One region of the Kineococcus haloalkalitolerans genome, then DNA from elsewhere that is predicted to be linked to it. Evidence: riboswitches for the same ligand, from Rfam matches in the RefSeq annotation. Region 1 holds a riboswitch; each other region holds the start of a gene.
What was found. A riboswitch is a leader RNA that binds a small molecule or an ion and turns the genes downstream of it on or off. The one in region 1 is predicted to bind S-adenosylmethionine.
Positions count from the first base shown of each region.

Region 2: another riboswitch for S-adenosylmethionine. It lies ahead of ACRYMY_RS02125 (putative leader peptide); the one in region 1 lies ahead of sfnG (dimethylsulfone monooxygenase SfnG).
Region 3: another riboswitch for S-adenosylmethionine. It lies ahead of ACRYMY_RS10740 (riboflavin kinase); the one in region 1 lies ahead of sfnG (dimethylsulfone monooxygenase SfnG).
Region 4: another riboswitch for S-adenosylmethionine. It lies ahead of ACRYMY_RS10265 (ABC transporter substrate-binding protein); the one in region 1 lies ahead of sfnG (dimethylsulfone monooxygenase SfnG).

Region 1 covers NZ_JBJLSH010000087.1:71-3,554, forward strand. Annotated here, with positions in the region: partial or broken gene ACRYMY_RS19365 (alpha/beta fold hydrolase) at 1-891, opposite strand, end outside; gene ACRYMY_RS19370 (DUF3017 domain-containing protein) at 964-1,266, shown strand; SAM riboswitch class I at 1,284-1,365, shown strand; gene sfnG (dimethylsulfone monooxygenase SfnG) at 1,371-2,525, shown strand; gene idi (isopentenyl-diphosphate Delta-isomerase) at 2,570-3,136, shown strand; gene ACRYMY_RS19385 (lysylphosphatidylglycerol synthase transmembrane domain-containing protein) at 3,186-3,484, shown strand, end outside.
Region 2 covers NZ_JBJLSH010000003.1:32,276-35,759, reverse strand. Annotated here, with positions in the region: gene ACRYMY_RS02135 (LLM class flavin-dependent oxidoreductase) at 1-510, opposite strand, end outside; gene ACRYMY_RS02130 (O-acetylhomoserine aminocarboxypropyltransferase/cysteine synthase family protein) at 510-1,895, opposite strand; gene ACRYMY_RS02125 (putative leader peptide) at 1,941-2,036, opposite strand; SAM riboswitch class I at 2,042-2,131, opposite strand; gene ACRYMY_RS02120 (hypothetical protein) at 2,261-2,704, shown strand; gene ACRYMY_RS02115 (MarR family winged helix-turn-helix transcriptional regulator) at 2,701-3,012, shown strand; gene ACRYMY_RS02110 (FMN-dependent NADH-azoreductase) at 3,035-3,484, opposite strand, start outside.
Region 3 covers NZ_JBJLSH010000023.1:21,107-24,590, reverse strand. Annotated here, with positions in the region: gene ACRYMY_RS10745 (amylosucrase) at 1-1,835, opposite strand, end outside; SAM riboswitch class IV at 1,891-2,002, shown strand; gene ACRYMY_RS10740 (riboflavin kinase) at 2,032-2,496, shown strand; gene ACRYMY_RS10735 (YitT family protein) at 2,546-3,190, opposite strand; gene ACRYMY_RS10730 (VIT1/CCC1 transporter family protein) at 3,319-3,484, opposite strand, start outside.
Region 4 covers NZ_JBJLSH010000021.1:63,688-67,171, reverse strand. Annotated here, with positions in the region: gene ACRYMY_RS10270 (Rne/Rng family ribonuclease) at 1-669, opposite strand, end outside; SAM riboswitch class I at 1,137-1,232, shown strand; gene ACRYMY_RS10265 (ABC transporter substrate-binding protein) at 1,434-2,852, shown strand; gene ACRYMY_RS10260 (carbohydrate ABC transporter permease) at 2,849-3,484, shown strand, end outside.

The DNA of each region.
Region 1 (3,484 bases):
CCCCCCCCCCCCCCCCCCGCGCAGCACCTCCTCGGCGACCACGCCCGCGTGCCGCTCGGGCAGCCAGTGCCCGCCGTCCACCGAGCGGTGCCGGTAGGCCCCGCGCACGTGCGCGCCCGTCCCGGCGACCGCGGAGCGGGCGAAGAACGGGTCGCGCGCGCCGGAGACGAACGTCACGGGCACCTCGGCGGGCACCGGGCCGGTCGGCCGGCCCGCCCACGGCAGCGCCCGGTACCAGCCCAGCCACGTCGTCAGCGCCCCCGGCTCGGCCGCGCGCACCGCGTACCGCTCCGCGTGCGCCGGCGGCAGCCCCGTGGCCTCCAGCCGCCGCCGCAGCCGCTGCCCGCCCAGCAGCGCCTCCGGCACGCGCGGCAGCTGGAAGAACCCCACGTACGACGAGCGCGCCACCTGCGCGGGGCTGCGGCCCGGCAGGCCCGCCGGGTGCGGCGTGGACACCGCCGTCAGCGACGCCACCCGGTCCGGGTGGTGGGCCGCCACCCGCCAGGCGACCGCCCCTCCCCAGTCGTGCCCGACCAGGTGGCAGCGGCGCGCGCCCACCGCGTCCAGCAGCGCCAGGACGTCGGCGACCAGCTCGTCCAGCGCGTAGGCGCGCCGGCCCGGCGGGCGCGCGCCGGGGGAGTACCCGCGCTGGTCCGGGCGCAGCACCCGCAGCCCGTGCGGCACGAGCAGCCCGGCCACCTCCGTCCACGACGTGCGGTCGGCGGGGAAGCCGTGCAGGCACACCACCGGCTCGTGGCCGGGCCCGCTCGCGGGTCCGGCCGCCGGCCCTCCCACCGGTCCCGAGTCGTCCACGTCGAAGACCAGCCGCCCGGCCGCGCCCGTGCGCTCGTACCGCTCCAGCCGGCCGTCCCCGGCGCCCCGCCCGCTCACCCGACCACCCTCGCCCGCGGCCGCCGGGCGCGCACCCGGGCCCGCGCGCGCCCGGCTCGGTAGGGTCGCGCCGTGCCGCAGCGGACCCCACAGACCGCCGCCGCGGGCACCCCCCGGCGCCCCGGCGCCGCCGTGCTGGGCGCCCTCGTCGCCGGTGCCGCCCTCGCGCTGCTCGTGACCGTCGTCGCCGGCGCCACCGCCGGCGGGATCGTCCTGGCCGCCGACCTGGCCCTGGCCGCCGTCCTGCGCCTGGTCCTGCCCGTGCGGGTCGCCGGGGCGCTGGCCGTGCGCTCGCGCGCCGTGGACGTCGCCGTCCTGCTGGTCCTGGCCGCCGGCTGCGCCGGGCTCGCCTGGTTGCTCCCGTACGCCCGCTGACGCGGGTACGCTCTCCGGGACCATCCAGAGCGACCGAGAGACCTGGCTCGTCGACGTCGCAGCAACCCCGTGGGGTGCTACCGCCAGGACCGATGGGAGTGAGCATGTCCGTCAGCCCTGCCCCCGCGCCCGTGAAGTTCGCGTACTGGGTGCCCAACGTCTCCGGCGGCCTCGTCGTCTCCACGATCGAGCAGCGCACCAGCCACGACCCCGCCTACAACGTCGAGGTCGCCCGCGCCGCCGAGCGCGCCGGGTTCGAGTACGCCCTCACCCAGGTGCGCTACCTCGCCTCCTACGGCGCCGACGCCCAGCACGAATCCACCTCCTTCTCCCTGGCGCTGCTGCTGGCCACCCAGCGGCTGAAGGTCATCGCGGCCGTGCACCCGTACTTCTGGCACCCCGGCGTGCTCGCCAAGTTCGCCGCCACCGCCCAGGACCTCACCGGCGGCCGTCTGGCCCTGAACGTCGTCTCCGGCTGGTTCAAGGACGAGGCCGTGCAGCTCGGCGTCGACTGGCCCGAGCACGACGAGCGCTACCGGCAGTCCGAGGAGTTCATCCGCCTGCTGCGCGGGGTGTGGTCGCAGGACGGCTACTCGCAGCAGGGGGACTACTTCTCCGCCCGCGACATCACCTTCCGCCCGCAGCCGGCCGTGCAGCCGGAGCTGTTCCAGGGCGGCAACTCCACCGCCGCGCAGGCCATGGCCGGGCGGGTCAGCGACTGGTACTTCATGAACGGCAAGTCCGTCGCCGGCGCCGCGGAGCAGGTGCGCGACGTGCGGGCGCAGGCGGCCCTGGCCGGCCGCTCGATCCGCTTCGGGCTCAACGGCTTCGCCGTCGTCCGCGACACCCGCGAGGAGGCCGTCGCCGTCCTGGAGGAGATCGTCGACAAGGCCGACGCCACCAAGGTGGAGGGCTTCCGCGCCGCCGTGCAGGAGGCCGGCAACGCCACGCGGGACCGCAAGGGCATGTGGGCGGACAGCGAGTTCCGCGACCTCGTGCAGTACAACGACGGCTTCCGCACCGGCCTCGTCGGCACCCCCGACGAGGTCGCCCGCCGCGTCCTGGCCTACCGCCTCGTCGGCGTCGACCTGCTCCTGCTGGGGTTCCTGCACGTGCGCGAGGACGTCGAGGCGTGGGGCGAGCTCGTCGTCCCCCGCGTGCGCGAGCTCGAGCAGCGCCTCGTCGACGGCGAGGACCTGCAGCTGGGCGCCGAGCTGGACGAGGCCGTGCGCACGGCCACCGAGCCGGTCCCCGCCTGAGCGCCTCCTCGCGCGGACGGCGCCGCGCCACGTACGGTGCCCCGGTGAGCGCGACCACCGGGACCACCGACGTGGCGGGCACCGCCGCCGCCGAGCTCGTCGTCCTCCTCGCCGAGGACGGCACGCCGTGCGGCACCGCCCCCAAGGCGGAGGTCCACCACGCCGACACCCCCCTGCACCTGGCGTTCTCCTGCTGGGTGCTCGACGGGGCCGGCCGCACGCTGCTCACCCGGCGCGCCGACGCCAAGAAGACCTGGCCCGGGGTGTGGACGAACTCCTTCTGCGGCCACCCCGGCCCCGGGGAGAGCCCCGCCGAGGCGGTGCTGCGCCGCGCCGGGGACGAGCTGGGCGCCGACGTCACCGGCGTGGCCGCCGCCCTGCCCGACTTCCGCTACCGCGCCGTCATGGCCGACGGGACGGTGGAGAACGAGGTGTGCCCCGTCTTCACCGCCGCCCTGGCCGACCCCGGCTCGCCGCTGGCGCCCTCCCCGCTGGAGGTCGGCGACTGGCGCTGGGTCGACGTCGACGAGCTGCGCGCGCAGGTCGCCCGCGACCCGCGCCCGTTCAGCCCGTGGATGCTGCTGCAGCTGCCGCAGCTGCGCCTGCCGTGACGGCGCGCCCCGCCCGCCCGGTCCCGCCCGCACCACCCGCCCGCACCCGGTGACGCGCCGCCGCCTGGCCACGGCCGCCGGGCGCCTGCTGCTCCTCGCCGTCACCGTCGCGGCCGTCGTCGTCCTGGCCCGCACCGTCGACGGCGCCGACCTGGCGCGGCGGCTGCGCGAGGCCGACCCCCGCTGGGTGGCCGCCGCTGCCCTCGCCTCGGTGGTGCCGATCGCCGGCAACGTCGCCTCGATGACGGCGCTGACGCCCGTGCGCCTGCCCGTCGGCTGGACGACGCTGGTGTGGCTGGCCACCAGCTTCGCCAACCTGCTCACCCCCTCCAGCACCGGCGGGGTCGC
Region 2 (3,484 bases), on a different contig from region 1:
GTCGTCCCAGCTGCGCCACAGCTCGCGGACCACGTCGACCCACTCGGTCGCGCGGTCGTACGCGACGCCGTGCGGGACGGGCTGCAGGCCGACGTGGCGGGCCGAGCCGGAGTCGGTGACCAGGTTGATCCCGAACCGGCCCGCGGACAGGTGCTGCAGGGTGGCGGCCTGCCGGGCCGCCAGGTACGGCGGGGTGATGCCCGCGTTGACCGTCGGCACGACGCCGATGTGCCGGGTCGCGGCGAACAGGTACGGCGCCAGCAGCAGCGGGTCGTGCTTGGGCCCGCCGTAGGCGGCGCGCACCCGCAGGTCCAGCGTGCGCGGGTCGCCCAGCGAGACGGCGTCCTCGCACACGACGAGGTCCAGCCCGGCCTGCTCCAGCTCCTGCACGGCCCGCACGTACAGGTCCGGCCGCGTCCAGTCGTCGCCCCAGCCGTGGTGGGGGTGGCCCCAGCCCTGGGGGCCGAAGCCGCGGGAGAAGAACCAGCCGAGGTGCTGCAGCCGCGCCATCAGAGGACCCCCGCCGCCACGAGGGCGGGCACCGCGGCGCCCACCGGCCTCGGCGCCGCTGCCTCGGCCACCGCGTCGCGCACGGCGTCCAGGGCCAGGCGCAGGTCGGCCAGCAGGTCCTCCGGTTCCTCCAGCCCGATCGACAGGCGCAGCAGGCCCGGCCAGATGCCCGCGGCCGCGCGCTCGGCCGGGCTGCGGTGCGCGTGCGAGGTCGAGGCCGGGTGCAGCACGAGGGAGCGCACGTCCCCGAGGTGCGACATGCGGGTGAACAGCCGCACGGCGTCGACGAAGGCGCGGGCACCGTCCTCCCCGCCGGCCACCGTCACCGAGAACACCGACCCGGCGCCGCGCGGCAGGTACCGCTGCGCGAGCGCGTGCGAGGGGCTGGAGGCCAGTCCGGCGTGGTCGACGGCGACGACCTCCGGCTGCTGCTCCAGCCAGCGCGCCAGGGTCAGCGCGGTGGCGACGTGCCGGGACACCCGCAGCGACAGCGTCTCCAGGCCCTGCTGCAGCAGGAACGCGTTGACGGGCGAGAGCGTCGGCCCGAGCCGGGCGGCGACGACCTGGCGCGCGTGCTCGGCGTAGGCGCGCGGGCCGTACCGGTCGGTCCAGCTGGGCCCGGACGAGCGGTCGACCAGGTGCGGGTAGCGCCCGCCGGCCGCCCAGTCGAAGCCCTCCCCCACCACGACGACGCCGCCGAGGGCGGCGCCGTGCCCGGCGAGGAACTTGCTGGCCGAGTGGACGACGACGTCCGCGCCGTGCTCCAGCGGGCGCAGCAGGTACGGGGTGGCCAGGGTGTTGTCGACGACGACGGGCACGCCGCGCTCGTGGGCCAGGTCGGCCACCGCCCGCAGGTCGGGCACGTCGTTCTTGGGGTTGGGGATCGACTCCAGGAACACCGCGCGCGTCGTGGGCCGCAGCAGCCGGCGCCACGCGTCGAGGTCGGTGCCGCCGTCGGCGCCGGTGGGCACGAAGTCCACCGCGACGCCCATCCGCGCGAAGTTCTCGCGGAACAGCCCGCGCGAGCCCTCGTAGACGCTGGCCGCGGACAGCAGGTGGTCGCCGGCGCCGAGCAGGCCCAGCAGGGCGACGGTCACGGCGGCCTGGCCGCTGCCGACGAGCAGCGCGTCGCGCCCGCCCTCCAGGCGGGCGACCCGCCGCTCGACGGCGGTCAGGGTCGGGTTGGCCAGGCGCGAGTAGACGTAGCCGTCGTCGTCGCCGGCGAAGCGGGCGCGGGCGTCCTCGAAGTCGCGGAAGACGAAACCGGCGGTCAGGTGCACGGGCGGGATCCGGGCGCCGTGGACGTCGTCCGGTTCGGCGCCGGCGTGGACCTGCTCGGTGGCGAAGCCCCACGGGCGCGCGGGGTCGACGGGGGTGGTGGGCACGAGGGACCTCTCGGGGGTGCGCAGCGGGACGGGACGGGGGCCTGGTCAGGCCCGACAGGTCCCGCCGGCCGTGCGCACGAGGTCGACGTGCCGCCGCCGCGTCAGGGGCGCGCCGGTGGTCGGGGTCGTGGTGCTCTCCACGGTGTCCTCCATCGGTCTTGGCGGAAGCACCGGTCCCCGGGGGGCGGTTGCTGCGGCGTCGTCGAGCCAAGTCTCTCGGCCGCTCTGGATGGGTGCGTCCAGGAGACGACGCCGCGCGAGGGCTTGTCAACCGCTTCACGCGGACTCACCCGGACGCGCGGGACGGACTGTTTCCACCTGCTCAACGGTTGCCATCGCGGAAAACATCTGCGATGGTTGCCGACATGGAAAGCATCGACCGCACCCCCGACGCCGCCGAGGCCCGCGCTGCCCTGGCCGACGTCCAGCAGGCCCAGCGCGCCGTGCGCGACACCCCGTGGCCCACCTGGATCTACCCCGTCAACGCGCTGCTGCTCGGCGCGCTGGCGTCGACCGCCCTGCTCCAGGAGGACCGCAACCTCGTCTTCACCGCCGTCTGCTTCACGATCGTGGGGGTCAACACGACCGCCGGGTACCGGATGGGCACCCCGTGGACCCTGCCCACCAGCCGGCTGTTCATCGCCCTCGTCGCCGCGTCCGGCCTCTGCGCCCTGGCCGCCCTCCTCGTCGCCGAGGTCACCACCGCCGCCTGGCCCGTCCTCGCCCTCGCCGTCGCGGCCACCGTCGGCTACCTCGCCGCGGGCGTGGTGCACCGCCGCTCCACCGGCAGCCCCCGGCGGACCGCGTGAGCCCGGCGCTGGACCCGGTCATCCACCCGGCGCACCGCCTGCGCATCTGCGCCCTGCTCGCGGCCGGCACCACCCTGGAGCTGTCCGTGGTCAAGGAGCACCTCGACCTCAGCCCGTCGGCGCTGAGCAAGCAGGTCGCCGCCCTCGTCGAGGCCGGCTACGTCAGCCAGGGCCGCCACGGCGGCGACTCCCGGCGGGTGTGGCTGTCGCTGACCCGCCGGGGGCAGCGGGCCTACCGCGACCACGTCGCCGCGCTGCAGGAGATCGTCGCCGCGAGCGCGGTGGACGTCCCCGCCGAACCCCGCTGACCCGGGCGGCCCGGGCGCGGCGTCAGAGGGTCGCGCCCAGCTCCGCCAGGCGCTCGCGGGCCGCCGCGAGCTCCGCGTCGCTGCGCTCGGCGTGCACGGCCAGGTCCGGCACGCGGTGGGCCAGCGTGATGCTGGTCTGCACCACCTCCACGTCCATCCCGAACGCCTCGCCCAGGATGATCCGCAGGACGGGCACGCCGTGGTCCCACGTCTCGGTGGGCGTGCCCGCGTCGTAGACGGCGCCGCGGCTGCTGACCACCACGGCCTTGCGACCCGCCAGCGGCTGCGTGCCGGCACCCGTCAGCAGGCCCGGCACGTGGACGTTGTCCAGCCACACCTTCAGCGTCGAGGGGACCGTGTAGTTGTACAGCGGCGCCCCCACCAGCAGGACGTCCGCGGCCAGCAGCTCGTCGACGATCGTGCGCTGCAGCGCCTCGGCGTCCGCGGGCACCTGCGCGCCCGGCCGGCGGTC
Region 3 (3,484 bases), on a different contig from region 1:
AGGCACAGCAGCTCCCCCAGCGGGTGCCTGCGCACGAACGCCAGCACCCCGGGGTCGGAGGGCTCCAGCACGTCCGCGGCGACGCTGGCGTGCAGGTGCGGCAGGCCGGCGCGCGTGCGCGCCAGGTGCCGCAGCCCGGCCAGCGCCCGCCCCGGCACCGACGCGGGGTCCCGGGCGGCCCCCAGGTCCCGCTCGTCCAGCCGCGGCCGGTGCGCCCACCGGTTGTCGGCGGCGTGCGCCGGGTCGGCGGCCCAGTCCGGGTCGCCGGGCGCGGCGACCTCGTCGCCGGACCACACCACCGGGATGCCGCCCCAGGCGAAGACGACGGCGTGGGCCAGCAGGTGCCGGGCCAGCGCCGCGTCCACCTCCGCCTCCAGCTCCGCGTGCACCCGCGGGTCCCCCGTCCCGGCGGCCAGCGCCTCGCGGGCCGCGGTCAGCCCCACCAGGTCCGCGCACGTGCCGCTGATCCGCCGGTCCCCCGTCGCCGGGTTCTCCTGGAACACCAGGCCGCGCGCGGTGGACCCCTCGAAGGCGCCGGAGTACCAGTCGGACAGGAACGAGCGGTGGGCGTGCCCGTCGAGCCCGACCGCCGCGGCGTCGGCGTCGGAGACGGCCCAGCCGATGTCGTCGTGGCAGCGCGCGTACGTGATCCACGCGGTCGTCGTCGGCACGGTGGGCAGCGCCCGCAGCGCCTGCGCGGCCAGCCGCACGTCCTGCGCGGCCAGCGACGACCACACCTGCACCATGAGCGTGTTGTGGTACGCCAGGTCGCTGACGCGGCCGTGGTGGCGGCCGCGGCCGAGGTAGTGGACCAGGTCGTCGGGCGCGACGATCGCCTCGGCCTTCAGCAGCACCGCGGGGCAGGCGATGCGGGTCAGCGCGCGCAGCACCTGCACCACGGAGTGCACCTCGGGCTGGTTCTGGCAGTTCGTGCCCATCCGCTTCCACAGGAACGCCACCGCGTCCAGGCGCAGCACCTCCACCCCGAGCTCGGCCAGGAACAGCACGATCGAGGCGAACTCGGCGAGGACCTCGGGGTTCGACCAGTCCAGGTCCCACTGGAAGGAGTTGAACGTCGTCCACACCCAGCCGCCGAGCTCGTCGTCGAAGGTGAAGCTCCCGGGGGCGAAGTCGGGGAACACCTCCGGCAGCGTGCGCTCGTGGGCGTCAGGCAGGGTCCGGTCGTCGAAGACGTGGAAGTAGCGGCGGTAGCGCTCGTCGCCGGCGCGCGCCGCGCGGGCCCACTCGTGCTCGCGGGCGACGTGGTTGAGCACGAGGTCCAGGACGAGGCTGGTGCCGCGCGCGCGCAGGGCGGTGGCCAGCTCGCGCAGGTCCTCCACGTCGCCCAGGTCCTCGCGCACGGCGCGGTAGTCGGCCACGGCGTAGCCGCCGTCGCTGTCGCCCTCGCGCGGGCGCAGCAGGGGCATGAGGTGCAGGTAGGTGACCCCGAGGTCCTCGAGGTGGTCCAGCCGGCCGGCCACGCCGGCCAGGGTGCCCGCGAACCGCTCGGTGTAGGCGGCGTACCCGACGGCGCGCGGGGACTGGAACCAGTCGGGGCGCAGGGTGCGGGCCTGGTCCAGGCGGTGCAGGTCGTCGGGCCGGCGGGCGCACGCCCCGGCGGCCAGGCGCAGCAGCCGGGCCGCCAGGTCGTCGGCGACGTCCGGCGCGTGCAGACCGGCCAGGCCGCTGCGCAGGTCCTCCCACCAGCGCTCCACCCGCAGGGCGAACACCTCGCGGCGCGCGGGCGGCAGCCCGTCCAGCAGCCCGTCCAGCAGCCCGGCGGGCACCTCCCACGGCGCGCCGCCCGCACCGCCGGTCGTCGTCGTCCCGGTCATCCGTCCCCCCGCGCTGCTGTTGACACGTCCAGGACCCCTTCCTACCGTGACCGCAGGTCAAGAGCGGCAGCGTGAAGCCCTGGCTGGCTGCCCGGCAACCCTCCACCGCGGTGGGGTGCTCCAGGTGACGACCCGGCCGGGCGGTGGGCGCCCGGCAAGCGCGGCTCCGCGGAGCCCGGCCCGGAAGCAGGTCCTCGTGCCCGAACGCCCCAGCGCCCTGACCACCCGCCTGCCGGCGCAGCACCGCCTGCGCGACGCGCCCGCCCTGCTGCACGTGGAGGGCGTGGTCGAGCACGGCGACGAGCGCGGGCGGCTGCTGGGGTTCCCGACGGCGAACGTCGCGGTGCCCGAGCACGGGCTGCGCGACGGCGTGTGGGCCGGCACGGTGCAGGTGGACCCGGCTACCGGCGGGCCGGTGCACGTGGCCGCCGTGTCGGTGGGCCACCGCCCGACCTACTACGGCCGGGACGGGCAGCGGCTGCTGGAGGCGCACCTGCTCGACTTCGACGGCGACCTGTACGAGCGCACCGTGCTGGTGCGCCTGCACGAGCGGCTGCGCCCGCAGCGCCGCTACGCCGGCTCCAGCGAGCTCGTGGAGCAGCTGCGCCTGGACGTGGCCGCCACCCGCGCGTGGGCGCTGCGGGCCGGCCTGGGCGGCTGAGGGCGCACCCGCTCCCCGACCGGGGTCGACTGCCCGTGCACCGACCGGGTCAGCTGCCCGTGTAGCGGCCCGGGCGGTGGTTCATCGCCAGCACGAGGTTGAGCACGACCGCGCCCGCGGCCGACAGCGCGGCCACCGCCGGGCCGACGACCGCCACGGACGCGGTGACCACGGCGACGTCCAGCACCATCTGCACGTAGCCGGCCCGCCAGCCGAGCCGTTCCTGCAGCACCAGCGCCAGGACGCCGAACCCGCCGAGGCTGGCGCGGTGGCGGAACAGCACGAGCAGCCCCGTGCCGGCCACGAGGTTGCCGGCCAGCACCGCGTAGACGGGGTCGATCCGCAGGTCCGGCAGGCAGGCCGCCTGCAGGGGGCTGAGCAGGGACACCGCCGCGACGGCGAGCGCAGAGCGCAGCGTGAAGGCCCAGCCCTTGACCCGCACGGCGAGCACGACGAACGGCAGGTTCACCAGCGGGAACAGGACGCCGAAGGGCAGACCGGCCGCGTAGCCGAGGAGCAGGGCGAGCCCGGCGGTGCCGCCGGTGACGGCCGAGGCCGCGTGCAGCAGGTGCAGCCCCAGGGAGGCCAGGAAGGTCCCGACGAGCAGGCCCGCCACGTCCTCGGCGCGGGAGTGGGGCAGCGGCGCGGCCGCCGCGGTGGGTGGCCGGGTCGCGGCCGGTCCGGTCGTCGTCACCCGCGCAGCGTCGCGACGCCGGGTACCGGTGCGCAAGCGGGACTGGTCCGGACGGGCAGATCGTCCAGCAGGACGTCGTTCCAGCGGCAGAGTGCCCACCGGACCCACCCCGCAGGGCCCAGCGGGCGTCAGAGGGCGGTGCCGAGCAGCGAGCCGGTCCCGTAGGTGACGAGCATGGCGACGGCTCCCCCGCCGGTGGTGCGCAGCACGGCCCGGCGCGGGTCGGCGCCGCCGAGGCGGGCGCTGACGAGGCCGGTGACGGCGAGCGCGAGCAGGACCGCGGCGGAGCAGGCC
Region 4 (3,484 bases), on a different contig from region 1:
AGCGGCCTCCTCGGCGGTGGCCTCCGCGGCGGGCTCCTGCGCGCTCCCGGGCGCCACCTCGGCGGGCTCGGCGGGCTCGGCGGGCTCGGCGGGCTCGGCGGCCACCTCCGCGGTGGGCTCGGGGGCGGCGGCGGCCCGCGTGGCGCGGCGGCGGCGCGGCCGCGCCGCTGCGACCGGCTCGGTCACGGGTTCAGCGGCCTGGTCGGCGACCGGGTCGGCGAGCTGGTCCGCGGTGGGCTCGGCGACCGGCTCGGCGACCGGCTCGGCGACCGGCTCGGCGACCGGCTCGGTGGCGGGTGCAGCCGCCGCGGTCTTGCGGGTGCGGCGGGTCCGGCGGGGCTTGATGGTCTCCGCGGGCACGTCACCCGGGTCCTGCGCGGCCGGCGACGGCGAGGCCGCGCGGGCCTCGGCGGGGACCTCCGCCGGGGTCTCAGCGGGGGTGTCAGCGGGGGTGTCAGCGGGGGTGTCAGCCCGCGGTGCGGGGGCGTCCGCGGGCGTCGGGTCCTCGGCGCGCACGGGCGGGCCGGCGGGCCGGCTGGCGGCGCGGCGCCGGCGCGCGGGTCGGGCCGGGGTCTGCTCGGGGCCGCCGGGCGCGGGGGCTGCGGCGGCGGCGCTCTCGCCCGCCGTCGTCGCAGCGCCGTCGGTGTTCTCGTCAGGGGTCGTCGTCACGGGTCTCCGTCGCCCGCGGCGGCCGCCACACCGGTGCCCCGCGACCGCCCGGGCGTCTCGTCGGGCTCGTCGGGCGGGATCGGTCCCGACCGACGGAAGTCCAGTCGTCCACCCCGGCGGTTCGCGGTCGGTCCGCGGCGGCCGCCGGTGCGTCGCCGGCGCTCGCCGCCCGTCCCGCGGGCCCGGGGCGCCGGCCGGGCCCTGGGGCCCCGGCGCGGCCCGGACTCCCCGGTGGGGCGTCGGTCACGTCGGCGGGCCGGGCGCCCGGTGTGAGGGGACGCACGACCACGTGCAGTGTCTCACAGCGCCCGCGAGGCGGTCCGGAGCTCGCGCCGCGCGCCCCGGCGCGCCGGGCGGGCCGGGGCGCGCGCCGGTCCAGGGGTCGCCGCGCGGACCGGGGACGACCGGTGGAACGGTCCAGCGCAGGTGCTCCCCGGGGACCCGCACGTCCGCTACGCTCCCCCGCACACCCATCCAGAGTGGCCGAGAGACCTGGCTCGACGACGCCACAGCAACCACCGCGGGCTCCCCGCGGCAGGTGCTCCCGCCAGGGACGATGGAGGCAGCAGTGCGCCCTGGAGCCCCGTCCGCCCGCACCGGCCTGGTGCGGCGGCTGCACGTCGACCTCGCCCGCACGAGCTCGGCGACCTGTCGGCCGCCGGCGGCCTGACCCCCGGCCGCACCGGCCACCTCCCGGGCCCTCCCGCGCCCGATCCCCACCTCCCGCACGGACGCACGCGTCCGCGACCCCCCGGAGACCACGCATGCCCTCGCCCGCGTCCCAGCAGCCCCACCCGTCTCACGCGTCCCCCCTGTCCCACCGCGCGCGGTCCCTCGACGCCCTCCTGCGCGCCCGCACCTCCCGCCGCCGCCTGCTCGGCGGCGCCCTCGGCCTCGGCGGCCTGGCCGCGACCGGCTCCCTGAGCGCCTGCGGCGGCGCCTCGAGCAGCAGCGCCCTGGCCGCCGAGCCCGCTGCCGACCTGCGCGGTGCGACGATCAAGCTGATGGTCAACCAGCCGCACCGGCTGGCCTTCACCGAACTGCTCGGCCCGGCCTTCGCCGAGGAGTTCGGCGGCACGCTGGACGTGACGGCGGTCCCCTACGACCAGCTGACGAGCCAGCAGGTCCTCGACGTGCAGGGCGGCGCCGGCGAGTTCGACGTCTTCGACTACTTCTACTTCGGCCTGGGCGACCTCGTGGAGGCCGAGGCGCTGGTCGACCTGACGGACTGGATCGGCGCCAACGACGACATCGCCGCCGACGACTTCCTGCCGGCGGTCCACGACCCGTACACGCTGCTCGACGGGCGCCGGTACGGCCTGCCGTTCGACGGCGACACGCACGTCCTCTACTACAACGCCGAGGTGTTCGAGCGGTACGGCGTCGCGCCGCCGGCCACGTGGGACGAGTACGACGAGGCCGCCGCGAAGATCACCCGCGACTCCGGCGGCAGCGTCCACGGCGCCGTCGTGCAGGCGCAGCAGGTGCCGATGATCCTCGGCTGCTCCTTCGTCAACCGCCTGGCCGGCTACGGCGGCACGCTCGTGGACGACTCCGGCCGCCCGACCCTGACGAGCGAGGCGGCGGTGGCCGCGCTGCAGCACCTCGTGGACGTGCAGCCGCACGCGCTGCCCACCCCGCTGCAGACGGGCTTCGACCAGGCCAACTCCGCCTTCCTGGCCGGGCAGGGCGCCATGATCGACACCTGGACCGACCTGGGCCTGAAGGCGCAGGACCCGGAGAGCTCGCAGGTGGTCGACAAGTGGGGGGTCGTCACCCTGCCGGTGGGCGGGTCGAACACGACGCCCCGCACCGCGCTGGAGGCCGGCTTCGGCCTCGGGGTGTCGACGGGGTCGGGGCAGCCGGAGGTCGCCGCGGCGTTCGTGAAGTGGGCGACGGACCGCGAGCGCAACTTCCTGCTGGCCTCCACCGCCGGGTCGGGCATCGACCCGGCCCGCACGAGCGTGCTGGAGTCGCCGGAGTACGCCGCGGCGGCCGGCGCCGCGACCGACGTCATCCGCGAGGGCCTGACCAGCGACGCGCTGGCCTGGCCGCGGCGGGCGGGGGCGCCGAAGCTGCTGCAGGACCTCGTCGACCAGCTCGCGCTGGCGATGCAGGGCAGCCAGGACGTCGAGACGGCGCTGGGCACCGCGCAGGACACCTGGGAGCGCGAGCTCGGATGAGCAGCGGCCTCGACGTCCGCCGCGTCCCGCGCCAGGGGCGCCGCGCGGTCACCGGTGGCGGCGCCCCGCCGCGCGCGGTGCCGGGGCGGCACCGTCCCGGCCACGTGCCGGGCTGGCTGGCCGCGCCCAGCCTGCTGGGACTGCTCGTCATGCTCGCCTACCCGACGGTGTTCGTGGTCCTGCTGGCGTTCTCCGACTCCTCGCTGGCGCGTCCGCTGCGCGGCTCCACCGGCGTCGCCAACTTCGTGGAGGCGTGGCAGTCGGTCGCGTTCGCCGGGTCGCTGGTGCGCTCGGTCGTGTTCGCGGTGGCGGCGTCGCTGGGGACCACCGCGCTGGGCACCGCGCTGGCGCTGCTGCTGCACGCGCGCGGCACGCGGTTCGGGGTCGTGGGCACGGTGCTGCTGCTGCCCCTGGTGACCCCGCCGGTGATGGTGGGCGTGGCGTGGAAGCTCATGCTCGCCCCCGTCGGCGGCGCGTTCGGCGGGGTGTTCAGCGCCCTCGGGTTCCCGGGGGCGAACCCGCTGGGCGACAGCGTCGGGGCGTTCGCCGCGCTCGTCGTGATGCACGTGTGGCAGTGGACGCCGCTGGTGACGCTGCTGGTGTTCGCGGCGCTGCTGGGGGTGGACGAGGAG